Regions from separate parts of the Exiguobacterium sp. BMC-KP genome, predicted to be linked through region 1. Evidence: a T-box and tRNA genes for the amino acid it is inferred to sense, from the RefSeq annotation. Region 1 holds a T-box; the other holds one or more tRNA genes.
What was found. A T-box is a leader RNA that pairs with one kind of tRNA and senses whether it is charged. The one in region 1 lies ahead of leuS (leucine--tRNA ligase), so its partner is inferred to be a tRNA-Leu.
Positions count from the first base shown of each region.

Region 2: it encodes a tRNA-Leu, which carries the amino acid that the T-box ahead of leuS (leucine--tRNA ligase) is inferred to sense. The anticodon was not compared.

Region 1 is NZ_LGIW01000015.1:1,652,114-1,655,534, reverse strand. Features, by position in the region: gene ADM98_RS14360 (GNAT family N-acetyltransferase) at 1-186, shown strand, start outside; gene ADM98_RS14355 (HAD family hydrolase) at 280-924, shown strand; T-box leader at 963-1,185, shown strand; gene leuS (leucine--tRNA ligase) at 1,232-3,421, shown strand, end outside.
Region 2 is NZ_LGIW01000015.1:1,039,085-1,042,505, forward strand. Features, by position in the region: gene ADM98_RS11195 (amino acid ABC transporter ATP-binding protein) at 1-206, opposite strand, end outside; gene ADM98_RS11200 (amino acid ABC transporter permease) at 203-847, opposite strand; gene ADM98_RS11205 (transporter substrate-binding domain-containing protein) at 879-1,646, opposite strand; tRNA gene ADM98_RS11210 (tRNA-Leu) at 1,847-1,930, opposite strand; gene ADM98_RS11215 (alpha/beta hydrolase) at 1,973-2,905, opposite strand; gene ADM98_RS11220 (hypothetical protein) at 2,927-3,268, opposite strand; gene ADM98_RS11225 (S66 family peptidase) at 3,283-3,421, opposite strand, start outside.

The sequences.
Region 1 (3,421 bases):
GAACAGGATAGTCTCTTTGAGAGTAAATGTCGTTATACTGGATATCGCCTATTTGAGTATCATCAAGGAAAATCCATTCTTCAGCCAGCCATATACGATCAGTTATGTGTACGATTCGGATCAGGAGCCGATTCTGATTATTTTCCAGCTTACCGACAAACGAGTGTCCAGATGGCGACAAGTTAAAATGTAAATAAAGGAAGAAGGCAAAACGGCTACATCGTGTAGTCGTTTTTTTGATATGCTGATATCAGAAAAGTGACTAAAGGGGGATGTGTCATGAAAAAACGCGGTCTGATTTTTGATATGGACGGTGTGATTTTAGATAGTGAAATTCGTTACTTCGAGGTCCATCAGCAGATGTTTAAAACGTTATCGATTCCACTCGACCCAGTTCAGTATGCGACGTTCATGGGAAAAACAGGTGATGAGATGTGGGAAGAACTCGTCACTGAACATCAGCTAAAAGAAACAGCCAGTACGTTACTTGAAGAAGAACATCGGTTATTTCAAATTCATGCAAAACCAGAAGAGTGTGGATTAAAAGAAGGGGTCAAACGAGTCATCGAACAAGCTGTGAATCTTGGTTACGATATCGGTATCGCCTCCTCAAGTTCGCTTCAAAAAATCGAACGTGTCATCCGTCATTATGAGCTTCCGATCACACACTATGTTAGCGGGGAAGAGGTCGTCCGTTCCAAACCCGATCCTGCAATTTTTCGACTCGCAGCATCACGAATTGGACATCCGCCTGAGAATTGTCTCGTCATTGAAGATGCTGCGAACGGAATGATCGGTGCGAAGGCAGCGGGAATGGAAGTCATTGCGCTCCTCGATGACCGGATGCCGATGCAACGCCTAGAACAAGCGGATCATGTAGCGCAATCGCATGCAGAAATCGAGGAAATTTTACGGAAGCGTTGACGCTTGAGGAAGAAACAGATTACACTAGGAAAAGATAGTCAAATGCATGGAACTGAAGTAGTAGGGGAAAGGTGCCGTCAAGAGAGCTGGTGGAAGGTGCGAACCAGTCGGTAACAACCGTGAACTCGTCAGGGAGCACGATTCGTGAAGTCGTAGTAGCGAATCCGGTCTTTCACACCGTTATCCGTGAATCAAGCGGTCTGTCATAGACAGACAACGTGGGTGGTACCGCGGAAGCCAAACCGGTCTTTCGTCCCTTTTCTTAGGGGCGGAAGACCGGTTTTTTTAGATTAGAGGAGGAAAAGACATGCCGTACAATCATCGCGAAATCGAACCAAAATGGCAGGCGCGTTGGGATCAAGACAACGCCTTTGTCACGACAGAAGATCCAGAAAAAGAAGGGTTTTATGCCCTCGATATGTTCCCGTATCCGTCAGGTGCTGGACTCCACGTTGGTCACCCAGAAGGTTACACAGCAACGGATATCCTCGCACGAATGAAACGGATGCAAGGATATAACGTCCTTCACCCGATGGGATGGGATGCGTTCGGATTACCGGCAGAGCAATATGCCCTCGATACAGGGAACGACCCACGCGAATTCACAGCTCAAAACATTGAGACATTCAAACGTCAGCTAAAAGAACTTGGATTCTCATATGACTGGGATCGCGAAATCAACACGACAGATCCGAAATATTATAAATGGACACAATGGATCTTTACGAAATTATACGAAAAAGGACTTGCATTCGTCGACGAAGTCGCAGTCAACTGGTGCCCAGCACTTGGAACGGTTCTTGCGAACGAAGAAGTCATCGACGGATTATCCGAACGCGGAAATCATCCAGTCGTTCGTGTTCCGATGCGTCAGTGGGTCTTAAAAATCACGGAATATGCGGATCGTCTTCTTGATGATCTCGATGATCTCGATTGGCCGGACTCTGTTAAAGAGATGCAACGGAACTGGATCGGGAAATCAGAAGGTGCTGAAATTGATTTCACGATTGACGGACATAAAAAACAAGTCACGGTCTTTACGACGCGTCCGGATACAATCTTTGGTGCGACGTACCTCGTGCTTGCGCCAGAGCATCCATTCGTTGCTGACATCACGACAGCTGATCATCAGGAAGCAGTCGATGCGTACATCGCGCAAGTCCAAACGAAATCTGATCTTGAGCGGACAGATTTAGCGAAGGAAAAAACAGGCGTCTTCACAGGTGCTTTCGCTGTCAATCCGATTTCAGGCGATCGTCTTCCAATCTGGATTGCTGATTACGTCCTTGCATCTTACGGAACAGGTGCGATCATGGCTGTTCCAGGACATGATGAGCGTGACCACGAATTCGCGAAGCAGTTCGACTTACCAATCGTTGAAGTCGTCGCAGGTGGAAACGTTGATGAAGCGGCTTACACGGGAGAGGGCGAACACGTCAATTCACACATGCTCGATGGGCTCGGAAAACAAGAAGCAATCGAGACGATGATTGCTGAACTCGAAACGAACCAAGTCGGTCGTAAAAAAATCACGTATCGCCTCCGTGACTGGCTATTCAGTCGTCAACGGTATTGGGGTGAGCCGATTCCGGTCGTTCATATGGAAGATGGTTCAATGAAAACGCTCAGTCAAGAGGAATTACCGCTTGAACTTCCAATCATTCCGGAAATCAAACCGTCTGGTACTGGGGAATCACCACTTGCGCTTGCGGAAGATTGGTTGGATTATACGGATCCTGAAACAGGGATGAAAGGGCGTCGCGAGACGAATACGATGCCACAATGGGGCGGAAGCTGCTGGTACTACCTTCGTTTCATCGATCCACACAATGAAGAAGCGATTGCAGACCCAGAAAAATTAAAATACTGGCTCCCAGTTGACATTTATATCGGTGGGGCAGAACACGCTGTTCTCCACTTGTTGTATGCACGCTTCTGGCATAAAGTCTTGTATGATGCAGGTGTCGTGCCAACAAAAGAGCCATTCCAAAAATTATACAACCAAGGAATGATTCTTGGAGAAAATAACGAGAAAATGTCGAAATCACGCGGTAACGTCATCAATCCGGATGAAATCGTCAAGTCACATGGTGCCGATACATTGCGTCTTTACGAAATGTTCATGGGACCACTGGATGCATCGGTTTCTTGGTCTGAAAATGGTCTTGATGGGGCGCGTCGTTTCCTTGACCGCGTCTGGCGTTTGTTTGAACGGACAGCGGACATTCAAGACGTCACGGAAGTCGATGCTGACTTCGAACGGACATATCATCAGACTGTCAAGAAGGTCACGGAAGACTTCGCGAACATTCAGTTCAATACCGGAATTTCACAACTCATGGTCTTCGTCAATGAAGCTAACAAACAGCCAGTCCTTCCGCGTCACTTCCTTCGTGGATTCGTCCAATTGTTAACACCGGTCGCACCACACCTTGGTGAAGAACTGTGGGAACAGCTTGGATTTGAAGAGACATTGACGTATGCGGCATGGCCAACA
Region 2 (3,421 bases), 610 kb from region 1:
CTCGTAATATCATGATTATCGATGATGACCGTACCACCCGTAATCTCCTCTAGACGATTCAAGCAGCGAAGGAACGTGCTTTTACCAGATCCAGACGGACCAATGACACAAACGACTTCTTTTTCGGCAATCGAAACGTTAATATCTTTTAGGACCTCGTTCGAACCAAATGATTTCTTTAGATTCTTCACTTCAATGATACTCATCGTAATGTAAACCTCCGTTCCAAGAACTTCGCCACTAAGGACAATAGATAAATGATGACGAAGTACATCAATCCGACAACGGACCAGACGATGAATGGTTCAAACGTCGTTGACTGCTGGACTTGTCCTTGTTGTGTCAAGTCAGCAATTCCGATGATCGACAGCAACGACGTATCCTTTAAGCTAATGATCGATTGGTTCGTAATCGTTGGTAACATCCGCCGAAATGCTTGTGGCAGGATAATTTGTACCATCGTTTGACGCCCTGTCATCCCGAGTGAACGGGCTGCTTCTGTTTGTCCTTTATCAATCGACTGGATACCTGCTCGAATGATTTCCGCAAAATACGCGCCGGCATTGATTGCGACCGTCAGTATCCCTGCATACATTCGGTCCATTGATAACCATTCGAGCGAATTAAGTCCAAAATAGATGAAGAATAACTGGACGATGAACGGTGTTCCGCGAATGACATCAATATAGATAATCGCAATTCCGTTTAAAATCTTTGATGGAGACAAACGCATCAAGGCAACGACTAATCCGATCAGAAAACCGACGATGACAGCAATGATGAAAATATACAACGTGACTTGAAGCCCTTCCAAGAAAAATGGAAATGCGGTTTTGACCACTTCCATTGGCTATCCCACTCCCTTATCGCCTTGCGACTTATTTTAAATACGTGTCGACGATTTTGTCGTATTCACCGTTTTCTTTCAGGTTCGCAAGTCCTTTGTTGATTTTCTTCATCAGATCTTCGTTCTCACCTTTTAAGACAGCGATTCCATAATTATCTCCGTTGAGACGATCTCCGACCAGTTTTAATCCAAGATTTTGTTGTTTGTTTGCATACGAGATGACTGGATAATCTTCAATCAAGGCTGCTGCGTTACCGTTCTTCACTTCTTGGAACATTGCTGGACTATCATTGAACTGCGTGACTGTGAAACCAAGTTTATCTGCGTTATCCGTTGCATATTTTGCGCCAGTCGTTCCTTTTTTGACGGCTACTTTTTTCCCTTTAAGATCGTTGACAGATTTGATACCATTTTCATCTTCTTTGACGACTAGAATAAGACCAGCTTTGAAGTATGGATCTGAGAATGTAACGACTTTTTTCCGTTCTGGTGTAATACTCATCCCAGCAATCGCAACGTCCAATTGATTCGCTTGTAGAGCCGGAATGATACCGCTAAAGTCCATTGCTTCGAATTGAATCTTAAAGTTCTGATCTTTGGCGATTGCTTTCATGAGATCAATATCAATTCCTTTGTACGTATCTCCGTCTTTATACTCGAACGGTGGATACGTAACGTCGATACCTACCTTATACGTCTTTCCTTCTGACGACTCTTCTTCTTTTGAACCGATACTACATGCACCAAGCACGAGAATACAGCTCATCAAGAGCGCTAGCAAGATACTCCCTTTTTTCATGTTTGCTTCCCCTCTCCTATGTCTTAAAGAATGTTGTCTCCACTTAGTACTTTCCCTGAAGAGTACCCTCTTTAAAACGTATTTTACCAGAAAAATTCTAAAAAGATAAACTTTTCTGAATGTTTATTCGATACAGCCGTTTTCTATTCAAACAAAAAAAGTAGGCAATCCATCATTGGATTGCCTACTTCAACCATTTATGCCGCCGAGAGGACTTGAACCTCCACGGTGTTGCCACCACTAGATTCTGAGTCTAGCGCGTCTACCAGTTCCGCCACGACGACGTTGATTTATGATATTAATATAGCGGGTAATGAACTGAGTTGTCAATCATTTCGCAAGATGCTCCGCACGAACTTCTCAACGACCTCGTCATATAATGCGGGGTCTTCAAAATAGGCCATAGCATGCGCAGCGTTCGGAATGACGACAAGTTCTTTTTCCGTCGGACATGCTTCGTATAACTCATACACCATCTCCGTTGGAACGAACGTATCCGCTCCACCATGAATGAAGAGGATTGGCACCTGTGCTTTTTTAACTTGTTTTAAAGCAGATGCTTCTCGGAAGGAGTAACCAGCTTTCAGTTTCGTCAACAGACTTGTCATGCCTAAAAACGGGAAATGTGGCAATCGATACATTCGTTTCATCTGATATGCAAGGACTGCATTGACGGACGTATAGGCACAATCCGAAATGATCCCTTTAATTTGTGGTGGAAGTTGTTCGCCGCTTGTCATTAAGACGGTTGCGCCTCCCATCGAAACGCCATGTAAGAACAACTTCGCATCTTGTCCGATTCGTTCGATCAGATAGTTCGACCAGCTAAGGCAGTCTTCACGATCATGCCATCCGAATCCAATATAATGACCGTCGCTCATCCCGTGTCCGCGGTTGTCAGGCATCATAACGTGAAAACCAGCTTGATGGTATAAATAGGCGAAGCCAGCTAAATCCGTACCGACGCCTCCATATCCATGCACAAGGATGACAATTCGATCAGACGGCACTACTGCCGGAAGAAAATGTCCACGTAATGTTAAACCATCCTTAGCTTGAATCTCGATTCGCTCAAGCGGTTGTTCCTTGATCCATGTCTGACCAGGTTGCATCAATCGGACCATCTCGTCACTTAAGTCTCGATTATTCGATAAGAAGGGTTTTGGATTCGTAGCAATCGCCATTTCATAAAAATAATAACTTGCTGCCACTAGTCCGGATCCGATGACCCCTAAACCAATTTTTGTTCTCCGACGCATCTGCTTCACTCCCTCTTTCAGTTATAACTCGATTTTCAATTGAGCAGTATGGTCGTCTTCTTCATCCTGCAAGACTTGTTGACGTAATCGTTGTTCCTGTTGCTGGCGCCGGTAAGCAAACTCTTGTACGAGCTCTGCTCCTGTAAAACCGTCTTCTACGAGTTCGCTTAAGAGTTCGGTCTCTGTCTCGACGACCTCACCGGGACGTCGCATGACGAGAACATCTCCTACTTGCGCGACCAACAACTCATCTTCTAATCGTAGTGCATCATAAAAAGGTTCCGGTAACGTCATCCGACGTGTCTCCGGGTTGATGTGGACTCGTTTATAAACGCCTAATGCTTGAAACTTACGACGTGCCATTGAGTGCTCTCCTTTTAATTAAACGTAATATCAATTCGTGAGTCTTTTCCTTGAATGCGTATTGTACCTGTCGCCCCATTGACTAAGGTCAATTGCGGTGGTTGATGACCGATATCAAGGTCATATAAGACCGGTAAGCCCGTTTCATCTGAT